Regions from separate parts of the Enterobacter sp. PL_is511 genome, predicted to be linked through region 3. Evidence: predicted binding sites of a transcription regulator. Region 3 holds the regulator's gene; each other region holds the start of a gene.
The links. Region 3 encodes PurR, which represses purine synthesis genes. Its sites were predicted from a motif close to CANGCAAACGTTTGCNTG; they were not measured.

Region 1 (6,095 bases), on a different contig from region 3:
CTGCAGGCGTTCAGCAAACAGCGACAGGCAGTTTAACCCACGCTCCATTGCCTCTTCGCTGAGCATGCTGCGTTCATCAAGGCCATCCGCCAGGTGCACGCGCTGCTTCAGACGACCGATGATCTGCAGCGCGCCATCCACCTCACGGGCGATGACCATGTGGAAACTGTTAGAGCCAAGATCGACCGCGGCGAATTCCTGCGGGCGTGGGGTCTTATCATTTATCGGCATAGGTTAATCGGGTTGCTCGAGTGATTTGATATAGTCGTAAATCGCCAGTTGCGACCGCACTTTGCGGCGGTTGCCGCGCGGTACATAGCGGTTACTGAGTTCTTTGTCGATATAGCGTGCTTTCACGGTATCGCTGAACAGAATCTCGCTGATGTCGAGGATCTGCTGCTTCAGGCGCGGATCCAGCAGCGGTGCCGCGACTTCAATTCGGTAGTCAATATTGCGCGTCATCCAGTCTGCCGAAGAGAGATAGACCTGTTTATCACCCGCATTATCGAAAATATAGACCCGATCGTGTTCCAGATAGCGGTCAACAATGCTGATCACGCGAATATTGTCGCTGATGCCTTCCAGTTCCGGGATCAACGAGCACATGCCGCGGATCAGCAGGTTAACCGGCACGCCGGAGCTGGACGCGGCGTACAGCCTGTCTACCAGCCCTTTGTCCACCAGGTTGTTGAGCTTCAGGGTGATGCCGGACGACAGCCCTTTCTGGGCATTGGCGATCTCTTTATCGATCATATCGTACAGCAGACGGCGCGAGTTCTGCGGCGAGACCAGCAGATAGTCGAAGCTTACCGGACGGTACGGGTTCTCAATAAAGTTAAAGACCCGGCGCACCTCGTTGGTGATGCGGGCATCGGCGGTCAGCAGCGAGTAGTCGGTATAGATTCGCGCCGTTTTCTCGTTAAAGTTCCCGGTACCGATGTGGGCGTAGCGTACCACCTCGTCGCCCTCTTTACGGGAGATGAGGAACAGCTTGGCGTGAATTTTCAGCCCCGGCGCGGAGAAGATGACGTGTACACCGGCTTCCGTCAGACGACGCGCCCAGTGAATGTTCGCCTCTTCGTCGAAGCGCGCCTGCAGCTCCACCACCACGGTCACTTTTTTGGCGTTGTGCGCCGCGTGGATCATCGCATCGATGATGCGGGAATCTTTTGCGACGCGGTAGATGTTTATTTTGATCGCCAGCACGCTCGGGTCGAACGAGGCCTGACGCAGCAGTTCCAGCACGTGTTCAAAGGTGTGATACGGATAGTAGAGCAGGACATCGCGTTCGCGGATGGCGTCAAAACCGTTGCGGAATTTATCGAACCAGAGATGGCGCAGGCGCGGCAGCGGCTTGTTCACCAGATTGGCTTTGCCGACGTTCGGGAAACCGATAAAGTCTTTAAAGTTGTGGTAACGGCCACCCGGCACGATGGAGTCATAGCGCGAAATGGTCAGCTTCTCGCGCAGCATCTCCACCATGGCGTCCGGCATATCGCGCTGATAGACAAAGCGCACCGGCTCGGCCGTCAGGCGCTGTTTCAGGCTGGACGACATCAGCTCCATCAGGCTGGCTTCCATCTCGTGCACCAGGTCATATTCGGCGTCACGGGTCATCTTCATCGAGTAGGCGTTTAACGCATCGTAATCGAAGAAGCCTTTGAAGATGTCGTCCAGACAGTAGCGCAGGATGTTATCGAGCAGGATCATCGGCTTGCGTCTGCGCGGGGTTTCCGGCGGCAGGTTCACGAAGCGCGGGACCTTGTCGGACGGGATCTCCAGCAGCGCGTAACGGATGGATTCACCGCGGATAATTTCCACGGCCAGATAGGTGTAGTCATCTTTCAGGAACTGCACCAGATCGGTTTCGCGGTTGATGAGAATCGGGGTAATGTGCTGGCGCAGGTACTGTTTAAAATAGTGGCGCAGCCAGTTTTGTTGGTTAACGGAAAGCTGACGTTCGTTAATCAGGAAGATTTGATTACGCGCCATCTCCAGCAGCAGTTCGTTATACAGGCCGTCAAATTCCTGATCGGCTTTCAACACGCGGGACTGGATTTTGCCCAGCAGGTGCCGCGAGTGCGAGTTTAGACCCTGTTCTTCGCTGATGATGATGCGTCTTTTCAGCTCGGCAAAGCGAACCTTGTAGAACTCATCCAGGTTGTTGGAATAGATGCCCAAAAAACGCATGCGCTCGATCAGCGGGTTACTTTTGTCTGCCGCTTCCTGGAGTACACGTTCGTTAAATGCTAACCAGCTTAGCTCTTTCTCGATATATAACTTTTCCTGACCCATTACAGCTCACACTCCAGTTCAATCACAGGACGTGGTAAATCCGTCTCGTCCTTATTATGGCGAGCATTTCCACGATATGTCCAACAGTGCCAGAAAAGTATGACAGTTATTTTTTTTGTGGGGGATTTTAGAAGGTTGGAGAAGGGGATATCGGGTAATGCAATGAACAGGTCGGGTAAGCGCAGCTGCGCTACCCGACATAACAAACTACTCTTCGGCAGCATGACCCTGCGGGGGTAACTTCACGCCGTCCAGCCAGGCTGCGCCGTCGCGCATTTCGAGACGCCCGTCGACAAACCAGCTTACCACCAGCGGGTAGATGGCATGCTCCTGGGTCTGCACGCGTTCGGTCACGTCTTCTTCGCTGTCGCCGTCAAAGACCGGGACTTTGGCCTGCAGGATCACCGGACCGCCGTCCAGCTCGCCGGTAACGAAATGCACGGAGGTGCCGTGCTCCTCATCGCCGTTTTCCAGGACCTGACGATGGGTGTGCAGGCCGGGATATTTCGGCAGAAGAGAAGGGTGGATATTCAGCAGACGTCCGGCGAAGTGTTCTACAAAAGCCGGGCTCAGAATACGCATATAGCCCGCCAGCACCACGACGTCCGGTGCGTAGGCATCAATCTCATGCACCAGCTCGCGGTCAAAGGCTTCACGCCCGGCGAACTGGCTGGCTTCCAGCGCGTGCGCAGGGATGTTCGCTTCCCGCGCGCGCTCAAGGCCGAACGCGTCGGCCTTGTTGCTGAAAACTGCCCGAATGGTGCCATTGATTTTCTTCTGTTTGCAGGCGTCAATTATCGCCTGCAAATTGCTTCCGTTGCCGGAAATGAGCACCACGATGTTTTTCATTCAATGACCACACGCTGTTCGGAATCGGAGGATTTAATCGTACCGATTTTCCACGCGTTTTCACCTTTTTCAGTCAGCAGCTTGACCGCTTTATCCGCTTCGCTTGCCGGCAGGGCGATAACCATGCCCACGCCGCAGTTAAAGGTGCGGTACATTTCGTGGGAGCTCACGTTGCCTGCGGTCTGCAGCCAGTTAAACACGGCTGGCCACTGCCATGAGGATTCGTCGATCACCGCCTGGGTGTTGTCCGGCAGGACGCGCGGGATGTTTTCCCAGAAGCCGCCGCCGGTCAGGTGAGCGATAGCGTGAACGTCGACGTTCTCGATAAGCTCAAGCACGTTTTTCACGTAGATGCGGGTCGGGGCCAGCAGATGGTCAGCCAGCGGTTTACCGTCAAGCTCGGTCGTCAGCGGGTCACAGCCGCTCACTTCGATGATTTTACGCACCAGGGAGTAGCCATTGGAGTGCGGGCCGCTGGAGGCCAGCGCGATCAGCACATCGCCATCGGCCACTTTGCTGCCGTCGATAATTTCTGATTTTTCTACTACACCGACGCAGAAGCCCGCGACGTCATAATCTTCGCCGTGATACATGCCCGGCATTTCCGCGGTTTCACCGCCAACCAGCGCACAGCCAGACTGCAGGCACCCTTCGGCGATACCGTTGATCACGCTTGCCGCGGTATCTACGTCCAGTTTGCCGGTCGCGTAGTAATCGAGGAAGAACAGCGGCTCTGCGCCCTGAACCACCAGGTCATTCACGCACATCGCGACCAGATCGATACCGATCGTGTCGTGACGCTTTAAATCCATCGCCAGGCGCAGTTTAGTGCCTACACCGTCAGTTCCCGAGACCAGAACAGGTTCACGATATTTTTGCGGCAGCGCGCACAGTGCGCCGAATCCACCCAGACCACCCATCACTTCCGGGCGGCGGGTTTTTTTCACCACACCTTTGATTCGGTCAACCAGCGCATTACCTGCGTCAATATCAACACCGGCATCTTTGTAGCTGAGAGAAGTTTTGTTGGTCACGGCTTAAATCCCCACGCGATTGCATAGCTAGTAAGAAAAATCGGCGCAATTCTAACAGTCCAGGCAAACGTTTGCGAGCCTATTCTGGACGTAGGGATCTTTTTTTACGCGCAGCCTGCCAGTGCGCCCAAACTTGCGTCTGTTCACGAAAATGAAACCGGTTTCGGTATTCTCCTTGCAACCCGAAACGGCTTTGCACATCATTCAACTGAAACCGGTTTCTGTAATTGTTTTTGCAGAAAATAACGCAGAATGAGGGAAAGTGAATGTCAGGATTTAAAGCAGATTTTCTGTGGGGCGGTGCGGTTGCGGCGCACCAGCTCGAAGGCGGCTGGAAAGAGGGCGGCAAGGGGGTGAGTGTGGCCGATGTGATGACCGCAGGCGCGCACGGCGTGCCGCGTGAAATCACCAACGGCGTGCTGGACGGGAAAAACTACCCTAACCATGAAGCCATCGATTTCTACCACCGCTATAAAGAAGACATCAAACTCTTTGCCGAGATGGGGTTCAAATGCTTCCGCACCTCTATTGCCTGGACGCGGATCTTCCCGAAAGGCGACGAGCTTGAGCCGAACGAGGCAGGCCTGAAATTCTATGACGACCTGTTCGACGAGTGTCTGAAGCACGGCATCGAACCGGTTATTACCCTGTCTCACTTCGAGATGCCGTTCCATCTGGTCACGGAATACGGCGGCTGGCGCAATCGTAAGCTGATCGACTTCTTCGTTCGTTTTGCAAAAGTGGTTTTCCAGCGCTATCAGCACAAGGTGAAGTACTGGATGACCTTTAACGAGATCAACAACCAGGCCAACTTCCACGAAGACTTTGCCCCATTCACCAACTCGGGGCTGAAGTACGCGCCGGGCGAAGATCGCGAGCCGGTAATGTTCCAGGCCGCGCACTATGAGCTGGTGGCCAGCGCGCTGGCGGTGAAGGCGGGGCGCGAGATTAACCCGTCCCTGCAGATCGGCTGCATGATTGCCATGTGTCCTATCTATCCACTGACCTGCGCGCCGGACGATATGATGATGGCGATGAATGCCATGCACCGCCGCTACTGGTTCACCGACGTGCACGTGCGCGGCAAGTACCCGCAGCATCTGCTCAACTACTTCGAACGTCGCGGCTTCGCGCTGGATATTACCGAAGAAGATAAAGCGGCGCTGACGCAGGGCTGCGTGGACTACATCGGGTTTAGCTATTATATGTCCTTCGCCACCAAGGCGACGGCGGACAACCCGCAGCTGGATTACGACGAGAGCAAGAGCCTGGTCTCTAACCCGTACGTGCAAAAATCCGACTGGGGCTGGCAGATTGACCCGGTGGGGCTGCGCTACTCCCTCAACTGGTTCTGGGATCACTACCAGCTGCCGCTGTTTATCGTTGAGAACGGCTTTGGCGCAATCGACGTGCAGGAGAGCGACGGCACGGTGAACGACCAGTACCGCATTGACTACCTGGCCGCTCACATCCGCGAGATGAAAAAAGCGGTGGTGGAAGATGGTGTAGACCTGATGGGCTATACCCCGTGGGGCTGTATCGACCTGGTGTCTGCCGGTACCGGTGAAATGAAAAAACGCTACGGCTTTATCTTTGTCGATAAAGACAACGAAGGCAACGGCACGCTGAACCGCAGCAAGAAGAAGTCGTTCGACTGGTATAAGCAGGTGATTGCGAGCAACGGGGATAACCTGTAATTGTCGGGTGGCGCTAACGCTTACCCGACCTACAATACACGTAGGCCCGCGTAAGCGCAGCGCCACCGGGCAGAACCCGCACCCAAGCCGGAACTCAGCCTCCGGCTTTTTTGTCTTTGCTTGATCCCTGTCAAGCAACATGGGTATGGCCTAATCCGAAAAAAGCGGTATAATCCCGCGATTTTTTTGCGGATGCCATTCAGAGGAGAAAGAGAATGAA
Region 2 (6,095 bases), 1.0 Mb from region 3:
GATGACTATCGCTGTTTCCGGCTCGACAGATGCCTCAATATTGTGACTACGGAAAGGCGGTTTAGCGAGAGTGCGGACAGGTCTCTGGCAGATTTTTTGCGGAAGGTTAAGCAGTAAAAAGCCGGGTGGCGGCTACGCCTTACCCGGCCTGCATTCGGATCGTTGGCCCGGTAAGCGTAGCACCACCGGGCGAAACCCACACTGATTAGAAGTTGTAACCTACAACCAGGTAGCCACCCCAACCGGTTGATTTAGACGTGAAGTCACCCTCACCCCAGTTAACGGTATCCCCACCTTTCCACTGGCCGCCGTTATGGAAATAACGCGCGACGACAGAGTAGTGCCAGTGATCGTAGTTCAGGGCCAGAACGTGGCTGGACGCGATAGAGTTACTGGTACGGTTCTTGTCATCACCCAGATCTGAGCCCCAGTCGAAGTTGGTGAAGCCGATGTAGGTCAGTTGGCCACCCCAAACCTGAGTGATTGGCACAAAGTATTTTACTTTGAAACGGTAGCCATCCCACTCGTTTTCGTTTGAAGCGCCATAGTTCTGCCACTGGTATTTAGCATACACGTTCAGAGACAGGCCCATTGGCAGACCGGTATCGATATCTGTACCCAGACCCATGTACCAGGTGCTCTGACGGCTGCCTTTGTTATCGCCCATATCGTAGATATAGTTGTTGGCGAAATACCATTCTTTGAACGGACCAAAGCTCAGGTCGGTACCCGTCAGTTTATCAATAGAGAAACGCGGTTCGATTTCCATGAACAGCGGGGAACCGTCGGACCAGATACCTTTGTCGTTACCGTTACCCCAGTCAAAGGTCTTAGGAATATCGATATAGCCGTAGAAATCAAACCAGTCTTTTTTAGCAAACGCTTCGTATTCCAGATAAACGTCGTTGTTCAGCTTCGGAGAAAAGCGCGTGTGGTAGCTGCCGACCACGTTAACGCTCTGGTGCCACCAGTCGGAGAGATATTGTGGTTTATCGTTTTCCGCTGCGTTAACAGTGAAAGAGGAAGAAAGTGCCAGCACGGCGCCAGCTGCGAGTAATGTTTTTTTCATAATCATGCCACTGATTGAAATTCCCTTCCGGGAGTGAAAAATGCGCGAATTGCGTTTCTAAATATTTCGTGTTTCTGCGGTGCCTATTATAGGAATCCCTGCTCACAAAAATATGTGTTGTTTCACATATCTCTCACACGCGTAATCGATTGCGTTCACGTTTGCGTACTTTAAACGGCCGGGATTGTAGCGGCAATCATTTATGTTGCCAATCCATACGAAATGTAAATGTTAGCGGAGTGACATTTCACTCCGCTAAAAGTGGGGTTACTGAGCGGCGGGCTGGATATCGTGAATGCGGATGAAACCTAACTGATCCGGAGTCAGTCCGTTAATCTGCAGTGGAATGTCAACATCGCTCGGAGCCAGCACGCTGGCCGGTGCGGTGAACAGCTGACGGTTAACATTCACCTCCTGGTAGCTCTCCGTGGTGCCCTGGATCTGTCCCCATTCGACGGTGCCGCTGAAGGCTGGCAACGGATCGTTGGATTCTCCCTGGATGCGTAATGTTGCGCGAGTACCATTTGCATTCGCCGCCACGTTCACCAGAGACATTTTCAGCGTGCCAATCTGACTATTGAGCCGCGCGGGCGTATTCGCCCCCGGTAGCAGATAAACCCCGCTGCTGGATTTAGCATTCAGCGCGTTTTGCTGGGTGATCTTCACCGTTTCTTTGTTCAGTTTGTCCATCGCCGTATTGAGCGTATTTACGCTCTGTTTCATCTGACGGACTTCGGTTTGCTGTGCACAGGCGCTAAGGGTGAAGAGGCTCCCCACCAGCAAAATTTTCAGGTAACGTCTTGTCATTGCGTTTATTTCCTTGAAATAACGGATCGTCCTAATGGTAGCCAGCATCATCGTGTCAGACATAGATCCTTTGTCTCAAAAAGCTCTTCCTTTGTTGTCAGGCCAGATCAGGGTAAAATGAAAATTAGTTAACCGGATAACAGGGATACCGTATGCATTGCCCATTCTGCTCCGCTGTGGATACCAAAGTCATCGACTCTCGTCTTGTGGGCGAAGGGTCATCCGTACGCCGTCGTCGGCAATGTCTGGTGTGCAACGAGCGTTTCACGACCTTTGAGGTTGCTGAGCTGGTAATGCCGCGCGTGGTAAAAAGCAACGACGTGCGAGAGCCGTTTAACGAAGAGAAACTGCGCAGCGGGATGCTGAAGGCCCTGGAAAAACGTCCCGTCAGCGCGGACGACGTTGAAATGGCGTTAAACCACATAAAATCTTACCTTCGTGGTTTGGGTGAGCGTGAAGTGCCGAGCAAAATGATCGGCAACCTGGTGATGGAGCAGCTGAAAAAGCTCGATAAGGTCGCCTATATCCGCTTCGCTTCGGTCTACCGCAGTTTCGAAGATATCAAAGAGTTTGGCGAAGAGATCGCCCGCTTACAGGATTAAGCTCATGCAGGATGAGATTTACATGGCGAGAGCCATGAAGCTGGCGCAGCGCGGTCGTTTTACTACCCATCCTAACCCGAACGTCGGGTGCGTTATCGTCAAAGATGGCGAGATCGTGGGGGAGGGGTTTCACTATCGTGCCGGCGAACCGCATGCTGAGGTTCATGCGCTGCGCATGGCCGGCGAGAAGGCGCGCGGTGCTACGGCCTACGTCACACTGGAGCCCTGCAGCCATCACGGGCGTACGCCGCCGTGCTGCGAAGCGCTTATCGCGGCAGGTGTTTCGCGCGTGGTCGCATCGATGCAGGATCCGAATCCGCAGGTAGCCGGACGCGGTCTGTATCGCCTGCAGCAGGAAGGCATTGACGTCAGCCATGGCCTGATGATGCAGGACGCGGAAGCGCTCAACAAAGGCTTTCTGAAGCGCATGCGCACGGGGTTCCCGTATATTCAGCTCAAGCTGGGCGCCTCGCTGGACGGTCGTACGGCGATGGCAAACGGCGAAAGCCAGTGGATCACGTCGCCACAGGCAAGGCGCGATGTGCAACGTCTGCGCGCGCAAAGCCATGCTATTCTCACCAGCAGTGAAACCGTTCTGGCTGACGATCCGGCTATGACCGTGCGCTGGGACGAACTGAATGCCGATACTCAGGCGCTTTACCCGCAGGAGAACCTGCGTCAGCCGCTGCGTATTGTCATTGATAGCCAGAACCGGGTGACGCCGGAGCACCGCATCGTCCAGCAGCCGGGTGAAACCTGGATTGCCCGCACTAAAGAAGATACGCGCGAATGGCCGGAAGGCGTGCGCAGCATTATGGTGGCGGAGCATAACGGTCATCTGGATCTGGTGGTGCTGATGATGCTGCTCGGCAAGCAGCAGGTGAACAGCATCTGGGTCGAAGCCGGGCCAACGCTCGCCGGTGCGCTCTTACAGGCCGGACTGGTGGATGAATTGATTGTTTACGTTGCGCCTAAACTGTTAGGTCACGATGCGCGCGGCCTGTTTGTGCTGCCTGGCCTTGAAAAACTGGCCGACGCACCGCAACTCAAATTTAGCGAGATTCGTCCGGTAGGTCCGGATGTCTGCCTCCACTTAACGACAGCGTAATTGCTCCTGAAATAGGGAAGCAGTGCGCAAAGTATTATGATAAAATCCGCCCCCCTGCGGGGCCAAATGAACCCGTAAAGGAAGAGTATGAACATTATTGAAGCTGCTGTAGCTACCCCGGACGCTCGCGTCGCCATCACCATTGCGCGTTTCAACAACTTCATCAACGACAGCCTGCTGGAAGGTGCTATTGACGCCCTGAAACGTATCGGCCAGGTTAAAGATGACAATATTACCGTTGTTTGGGTTCCAGGCGCTTACGAACTGCCACTGGCGGCGGGCGCGCTGGCGAAAACCGGTAAATATGACGCGGTGATTGCACTGGGTACCGTTATTCGTGGCGGCACTGCGCACTTCGAATACGTTGCGGGCGGTGCAAGCAACGGTCTGGCACACGTTGCGCAGGATGCTGAAATTCCTGTCGCGTTCGGCGTGCTGACCACCGAAAGTATTGAACAAGCCATCGAACGTGCTGGCACCAAAGCCGGTAACAAAGGTGCAGAAGCTGCACTGACCGCGCTTGAAATGATCAATGTATTGAAAGCCATCAAGGCCTGATTTTTTTGTAAGGGGAATTCCGTGAAACCTGCTGCTCGTCGCCGCGCCCGTGAATGTGCCGTCCAGGCACTTTACTCCTGGCAGTTGTCCCAGAACGACATCTCTGATGTTGAATACCAGTTCCTGTCAGAACAGGACGTGAAAGACGTTGACGTTCTGTACTTCCGTGAACTGCTGTCGGGAGTGGCGACTAATAGCGCGTATCTCGATGGTCTGATGAAGCCTTACCTGTCCCGTCTGCTCGAAGAGCTGGGCCAGGTAGAAAAAGCAGTGTTGCGTATTGCGCTGTTTGAGCTGTCTAAACGTGATGATGTGCCGTATAAAGTGGCCATCAACGAAGCGATCGAACTGGCGAAAACCTTCGGCGCTGAAGACAGCCACAAGTTTGTAAACGGCGTACTTGATAAAGCAGCACCTGCGATCCGTCCCCACAAAAAGTGATCCGCAAACCGGAGTCCTGCATTGCCTGACGGGCAGTGCGGCTCCGGTTTTTTCTTTTATTTGCTGAGGCATAACGTATGGCATGCGGCGAATTCTCCCTGATTGCCCGTTATTTCGACCGTGTCAGAACCTCTCGTCTTGATGTTGAAACCGGCATTGGCGATGACTGTGCACTTCTCAATATTCCCGAAAAACAGACGCTGGCAATCAGCACCGACACCTTAGTGTGCGGCCGTCATTTCTTACCGGATATCGATCCTGCCGATCTGGCGTATAAAGCGCTGGCGGTGAACGTCAGCGATCTGGCGGCGATGGGTGCCGATCCTGCGTGGCTGACGCTGGCTTTGACCCTGCCAGAGGTGGATGAAGCCTGGCTGGAAGCCTTTAGCGATGCGCTATTTGAGCAGCTTAGCTACTATGATATGCAGCTGATTGGCGGTGATACCACTGCCGGTCCGCTGTCGATGACGCTGGCGATCCACGGCTATGTGCCGCTTGGCCGTGCGCTTAAGCGCTCAGGCGCAAAACCCGGTGACTGGATCTACGTGACCGGTACGCCGGGCGACAGTGCGGCAGGGCTGGCGATCCTTCAGAACCGTTTAACGGTTGAAGATGCTGATGATGCGGCATATCTGGTAAAACGCCATCTGCGGCCAACACCGCGTATCTTGCACGGCCAGGCGCTGCGCGAGCGGGCGAGCTCGGCTATCGATCTCTCTGACGGGCTGATCTCAGACCTCGGCCATATTCTGAAGGCCAGCGGCGTCGGCGCGCGCGTTGACCTAGACCTGTTCCCGCTGTCTGAGCAACTGCTTCGCCATGTAGAGCCTGAGCTGGCCCTGCGCTGGGCGCTGTCCGGTGGTGAAGACTACGAACTGTGCTTCACGGTGCCTGAGCTCAACCGCGGAACGCTGGATGTGGCGTTAGCGCATCTCGGCGCGAAATTTACCTGCATCGGTCAGATCATGCCGGAGAGTGAAGGGCTGAAGTTTGTGAAAGACGGTGAGCCGGTTACGCTGGACTGGAAAGGGTACGATCACTTCGCGTGATGTTGTGCGCTCTGTATTGCCGGGTGGCGGCTCCGCCTTACCCGGCCTACGTGCTTACTTAAATCCTACCACCGGATGCTGCTGATACGGCGTCTCAAGCTCGGCAACCTGCTCCGGCGTCAGCGTGATATCCACCGCATTCAGCAGTTCGTCAAGCTGCTCTTGCCGGGATGTGCCGATAATCGGCGCCGCGACGCCGCGTTTACCCAGCAGCCAGGCCAGCGCCACCTGGGCGCGGGTTGCACCGGTATCGTCGGCGATCCCGGCTAAACGTTCGGCAATTAGCGCATCGCTGGCTTCTGTACCACCATACAGATTTTTTCCCACTTCATCCGATACCAGACGGGCCGTGGTTTCTCCCCACGGACGGGTCAGACGACCGCGCGCCAGCGGGCTCCACGGGATCACCGCCACGCCCTCCTGATGGCACAGCGGCAACATTTCGCGCTCTTCTTCACGAT
Region 3 (6,095 bases):
TCGACACCGCCGCGCTGAGCGGCCTGGCGCTGGGACAAACGGTGCTATCAAAGGCCTGTATTACGGCGGGCATTCCGTTCGACGGCACGCAGGCGCACTCCGCGCTGTATGACACGGAGCGTACCGCAGAGCTGTTCTGTGAGATCGTCAACCGCTGGAAGCGTATGGGCGGCTGGCCGCTGCCGAAGGGTGATGAGGACGAGCACCAATCGTAGGTCGGGTAAGCGCAGCGCCACCCGACAAAAAAAAAGCGACCATATAGCGGGTCGCTTTTTTTATTTGCGCAGAGAAAATTACTCTGCGTCCGGCTCTTCCGTTTTGTACTTCGCTGCCGTCTCTTTGATCAGCTGCTGCAGTTCGCCGCGCTGATACATTTCAATCAGGATATCGCAGCCGCCAACCAGTTCACCGTCTACCCACAGCTGTGGGAACGTCGGCCAGTTCGCGTACTTCGGCAGTTCAGCGCGGATGTCAGGGTTCTGCAGGATATCAACGTAAGCAAAACGCTCACCACAGGCAGACAGCGCCTGAACCGCTTGCGCGGAGAAGCCGCAGCTTGGCAGCTTTGGAGAACCTTTCATATACAGCAGAATCGGGTTTTCAGCGATCTGGCGCTGGATTTTTTCAATAGTGGTGCTCATGTCTTGCTTCCTTTAACTTCTGTTACGGCATTCGTCTGACATTGTAGCGGTTCAGACTGGCATCGGAAAATAACATTTTTGTCACGTTTATACATTCTACTCCGAGTCAGGAAAAGTTGCATTGCAAATGGTGTTTACCCCTGCGGCGGTCAGGGTTTTGCTTAGGGAATGGGCAAATGAGCGACAGAACGATGAATTTTTTTGCACTTGCTTACGAAACACGATTGTAGATTGAAAAATGCTATTAACTTTCTGGCTTTTTATAGATTAGAATCGACGGGCTTTGTAAATCACACGCGGGTATTATTGATGACCTGCATTTATCAGGGGACTGCCCAGTGGCGCGGATAAATAAATTCTCGATCACGCTCTGTGCTTTACTGTTTACTTCACTCACTTTCACGCCAGTGGCAAACGCCTCTCAGCAGGCGCGGCATTCTGCTGTACAAAAAAACCATCTGGTGAAAGCCACAGAACGTAAGAAAAAAACCACCGCTAAGAACGACAAGAAAAAAACACCGGCTCAGACGAAACAGACCGCTTCCAGCAAGACGAAAACCAAACCTTCCCGTACTGCCCACTCCGCCAAAAGTAAAGCTTCGCAAACCGCCGCTAACCTTGTTACTGAAAAATGCATCACGCGTAAAGGCCACAAGGCGAAATGCACGAAGGTCACGAAAATAGCGGAAGTGCATAAGGTGCGCGTACAGAAAGCGCAAAAAACCGCGATGAACAAACTGATGGGGCAGATTGGCAAACCCTATCACTGGGGTGGCAGCTCGCCGCGTACCGGCTTTGACTGCAGCGGCCTCGTCTATTACGCCTATAAAGATCTGGTCAAGTTCCGCATTCCTCGTACCGCTAATGAGATGTACCACCTGCGCGATGCCTCACCGGTTGACCGCGGTGAGCTGGAAAACGGCGATCTGGTGTTCTTCCGCACTCAGGGTCGCGGCACGGCTGACCACGTCGGCGTCTATGTCGGTAACGGAAAATTCATCCAGTCACCGCGTAGCGGCCAGGATATTCAGATCACCTCTCTCAGTGAAGACTACTGGGTACGCCATTACGTCGGCGCACGTCGCGTGATGACGCCGAAAACCATTCGCTAACCCCTGCCCTGCCACACCCGTGGCAGGGTAAGTTCCTCTTTTGCATACCCTTTCAATTTGCTATCCTGTCCTTGTTGTCTGTGTGGTTATTGGCAACGCAAAATACAATAAGGAGAGAAGCAATGTCGTTCGAATTACCTGCACTACCGTATGCAAAAGACGCCCTGGCACCGCACATTTCTGCGGAAACCCTGGAATATCATTACGGCAAGCATCACCAGACGTACGTCACTAACCTGAACAATCTGATCAAGGGCACCGATTTTGAAGGCAAAACGCTGGAAGAGATCGTCCGCAGCTCAGAGGGTGGCGTATTCAACAACGCGGCTCAGGTGTGGAACCACACCTTCTACTGGCACTGCCTGGCGCCAAACGCCGGTGGCGAACCTGCCGGTGAACTGGCTACCGCTATCAACGCCGCCTTTGGCAGCTTCGCGGATTTCAAAGCGAAATTTACCGATGCAGCCATCAAGAACTTCGGTTCGGGCTGGACGTGGCTGGTTAAAGAGGCGGATGGCAAACTGGCTATCGTGTCCACCTCTAACGCAGGCACCCCGCTGACCACCAGCGCTAAGCCGCTGATGACCGTGGACGTATGGGAACACGCTTACTACATTGATTACCGCAACGCGCGCCCGAACTACCTGGAGCACTTCTGGGCACTGGTTAACTGGGACTTTGTCGCGAAGAACTTCGCCGCGTAAGAGACACGCAGAAGGGTTCGCCCTTCTGCGTTTTTGGTTTATTCCGCAGCGCAGGCTGCTTCAGGCTGTTTACGACCCGACATCATCACCAGCAGCAGGCCGAGCGCGGCAATAATCGCCCCCATCACCGGCACAAAGCTGTACCCCAGTCCCCCTGAAATCACGGCCCCACCGGCCGCCGCACCGAGCGCGTTGCCCAGGTTGAAGGCGCCGATGTTGACCGACGATGAGAGGCCCGGCGCTTCATGCGCGACGCGCATCACGCGCATCTGCAGCGGCGGCACCACGGCAAAGGTGGCGGCTCCCCAGACGACCATTGCGATCGCGGCCCCAAACTCATTACGCGCCAGCCACGGAATGGCAATCATGATGGCAATCAGCAGGGTTAAGAAGCCCTTCAGCGTGCCGCTCACGGAACGGTCGGCAAATTTCCCGCCGAGATAGTTGCCGATCGAGAAGCCCACGCCTATCAGTACCAGCATCGCGGTCACAAAGAGAGGCGTTGCGTGGGTGATGTCATGCAATACCGGTGAAATATAGGTGTAGAGGGTAAACATCGCCCCTGCCCCCAGCACGGTGGTGAGCAGCGCGGAGAGGACCTGCGGGCGCACCAGCACCGACAGCTCTCTGCGCACGTCAGGACGTTCACCCGCGCTGCCTTTCGGCAGGGAGAAGAACAGCGCCACCATCGCGACCACGCCCAGCCCGGCCGTTGCCAGGAAGGACATCCGCCAGCCGATCGCTTCCCCCAGCCAGGTTGCCGCAGGCACCCCGCCGATGTTGGCAATCGTTAGCCCCATAAACATGGTTGCTACGGCGCTGGCCTGCTTATGTTTTGGCACCACGCTGGCAGCCACGACCGATCCCAGCCCGAAGAACGCGCCGTGGTTAAGGCTGGTCAGAATACGAGACAGCATCAGCGTGGTGTAGTCCGGCGAAATGGCCGAAAGCACGTTACCCAGGGTGAAAATCGCCATCAGGAAAATCAGCGCATTGCGGCGCGCGCGGTGCGAAAGGAGAAGCGTCATCAGCGGCGCCCCCACCATCACGCCGATAGCATAGGCGCTGATTAACATCCCTGCCGCAGGGATCGAGACGTCCACGCCGCGGGCGATGACGGGCAGTAACCCCATCGGGGAGAATTCAGTGGTGCCAATCCCAAAAGCGCCAATCGCCAGGGCCAGCAGGGGAAAATTGATTTTCATGCGTCAACTCCGGATGCCGTGTCATGTGGTGACACAGAACAAAGAAGCGGAAAGCATGACATCAATCACAAAAAATGAGAAGTTAACAAAATGGCAAAAGATTTTTGCCAGAGAAGTAACAATCGGGTCGATCGGGAGGGAGAAGGCTCTCCCTCCGCGTAAATCAGTGCAGCGCAGCCGTCAGACCGGCCGCGACAATCAGAGCCAGCACAATAACGGTGGTGAACAGCGAAAACTTCAGATCGGAACTCATCAATTTTTCTCCTTTTAATCCCCCCACGAAAAGTGAGCCTGCTCATTTTTGCATAATTTACGTCAAAAATCTTCCTGGATTTAGGCTGATAAACACTTTACCTCTTCCCCTTTTCATCAAGATAGGACAAAATTCCACGCTAAATTTATTAGCGTACCGGCCATTGACCCCCTCCTGACGTCCCGTGTCGTTTTCCCGGCGTGCCGCAATTCAAGATTGCGTGATAAGGGTGAGAGAAGGCAAACGTTTACCTTCAAGTTTTTCAGGAGTTTAGGATATGGTCTGGAGTGACATTTAATGGCAACAATTAAAGACGTAGCAAAACGCGCAAACGTTTCCACTACAACCGTATCACATGTAATTAACAAAACCCGCTTCGTGGCGGAAGAGACGCGCAACGCCGTCTGGGCAGCGATCAAAGAGCTGCACTATTCGCCAAGTGCGGTTGCGCGCAGCCTCAAGGTTAATCACACCAAATCCATTGGATTGCTGGCCACTAGCAGTGAAGCGGCCTATTTTGCCGAGATCATTGAAGCGGTAGAGAAGAACTGCTTCCAGAAAGGCTATACCCTGATTCTGGGCAACGCATGGAACAGCATAGAAAAACAGCGTGCCTACCTGTCGATGATGGCGCAAAAGCGCGTTGATGGCCTGCTGGTAATGTGTTCCGAGTACCCGGAATCCGTGCTGTCGATGCTCGAAGAGTATCGCCATATTCCCATGGTGGTCATGGACTGGGGCGAAGCGCGCGCGGATTTCACTGATTCCGTTATCGATAATGCCTTTGAAGGCGGCTATATGGCCGGTCGTTATCTGATCGAACGCGGTCACCGCGAGATTGGCGTGATCCCCGGTCCGCTGGAGCGCAACACCGGCGCGGGCCGTCTGGCCGGTTTTATGAAAGCGATGGAAGAAGCGCTGATCAACGTGCCGGAAAACTGGATTGTGCAGGGCGACTTTGAGCCGGAGTCGGGCTACCGCGCAATGCAGCAGATCGTCTCCCAGCCACACCGTCCGACCGCCGTTTTCTGCGGGGGTGACATCATGGCTATGGGCGCGCTCTGCGCTGCCGACGAGCTGGGTCTGCGCGTACCGCAGGATATTTCCGTGATCGGGTATGACAACGTGCGTAACGCGCGTTTCTTCACGCCAGCGTTGACCACCATTCACCAGCCGAAAGATTCGCTGGGCGAAACGGCCTTCAATATGCTGATGGACAGGATCGTCAACAAACGTGAAGAGTCGCAGTCCATTGAAGTTCACCCGCGTCTTATCGAACGCCGTTCCGTTGCGGACGGTCCGTTCCGCGACTACCGTCGTTAATCGCTTTACGGGGCCAGCTATGCTGGCTCCCGTAACCATTCCCGGTTTAGCGTTTCGCTGTCTCCCAGATAATCCAGCAGCCAGGCCATCGCAGGCGAGACATCACTTTGCTGCCAGGTCAGGCAGCAGGCCGCATCCGGGAACGGATTCTCCAGCGTCAGCTCAACCCACTCTCCGGTATCGATGCGCGGACGCGCGAAATGAACGGGCACCATCGCGACGCACAGTCCGGCGCTGAGGCACGTCGCCGACGATTCCCAGTCAGGGGCCACCACCCGCCGCTGGTTGTCCAGAAGCCAGGTGATACGCTTCGGCAATGAACGGGAGGTATCCTCCAGCACCAGCGACGGCCAGTTGCGCAGCGTATCATCGCTGAGCGGCCCCTCCATCACCGCCAGCGGATGATCGCTTGCCACCACGCACTTCCAGCTCAGCATGCCCATATCGCGAAAGGCGTAACGTCCCCCGACCGGGATCGCCTGCGTGGCCCCGATTGCCATCTCTGCCCTGCCGTCCGCCAGCGCATCCCAGACGCCGTTGAACACCTCCTGCGAGACCCGCAGCTCGACATCTGAAAAATGACGATAGAAATCGACGATCATCTGCCGGGTACGTTCCGGCTTAACGATGTTATCCACCGCGATGGAAAGATGCCCCCGCCAGCCGTTAGCGATCTGCTGACACTGTTCGCGGGTGATCTGCATTTTTTTGATAACAGAACGCCCTTCCTTCAAAAACCACGCCCCTGCGGGCGTTAATTCCACATCACGATGGCGCCGCTCAAACAGCGGAACCGCCAGCCACTCCTCCAGCTGACGCACCGTGTAGCTGATGGCCGAAGGGACGCGGTGCAGCTC

Region 1: the regulator PurR is predicted to act here: its motif matches at 4,239-4,256, upstream of purM (phosphoribosylformylglycinamidine cyclo-ligase).
Region 2: the regulator PurR is predicted to act here: its motif matches at 1,208-1,225, upstream of AC0TN7_RS15925 (nucleoside-specific channel-forming protein Tsx).

Annotation. Positions count from the first base shown of each region.
Region 1 covers NZ_JBVPGP010000021.1:239,810-245,904, reverse strand. Annotated here, with positions in the region: gene ppx (exopolyphosphatase) at 1-231, opposite strand, end outside; gene ppk1 (polyphosphate kinase 1) at 235-2,295, opposite strand; gene purN (phosphoribosylglycinamide formyltransferase) at 2,503-3,144, opposite strand; gene purM (phosphoribosylformylglycinamidine cyclo-ligase) at 3,141-4,178, opposite strand; gene AC0TN7_RS10495 (6-phospho-beta-glucosidase) at 4,445-5,875, shown strand; gene upp (uracil phosphoribosyltransferase) at 6,091-6,095, shown strand, end outside.
Region 2 covers NZ_JBVPGP010000024.1:108,584-114,678, forward strand. Annotated here, with positions in the region: gene AC0TN7_RS15920 (helix-turn-helix transcriptional regulator) at 1-117, shown strand, start outside; gene AC0TN7_RS15925 (nucleoside-specific channel-forming protein Tsx) at 206-1,069, opposite strand; gene AC0TN7_RS15930 (SadB/YajI family lipoprotein) at 1,337-1,876, opposite strand; gene nrdR (transcriptional regulator NrdR) at 2,029-2,478, shown strand; gene ribD (bifunctional diaminohydroxyphosphoribosylaminopyrimidine deaminase/5-amino-6-(5-phosphoribosylamino)uracil reductase RibD) at 2,483-3,586, shown strand; gene ribH (6,7-dimethyl-8-ribityllumazine synthase) at 3,674-4,144, shown strand; gene nusB (transcription antitermination factor NusB) at 4,166-4,585, shown strand; gene thiL (thiamine-phosphate kinase) at 4,663-5,634, shown strand; gene AC0TN7_RS15960 (aldo/keto reductase) at 5,689-6,095, opposite strand, start outside.
Region 3 covers NZ_JBVPGP010000024.1:1,152,874-1,158,968, reverse strand. Annotated here, with positions in the region: gene rnt (ribonuclease T) at 1-215, shown strand, start outside; gene grxD (monothiol glutaredoxin 4) at 294-641, opposite strand; gene AC0TN7_RS21105 (C40 family peptidase) at 980-1,753, shown strand; gene sodB (superoxide dismutase [Fe]) at 1,876-2,457, shown strand; gene AC0TN7_RS21095 (MFS transporter) at 2,496-3,662, opposite strand; gene cydH (cytochrome bd-I oxidase subunit CydH) at 3,826-3,915, opposite strand; gene purR (HTH-type transcriptional repressor PurR) at 4,213-5,238, shown strand; gene punR (DNA-binding transcriptional activator PunR) at 5,256-6,095, opposite strand, start outside.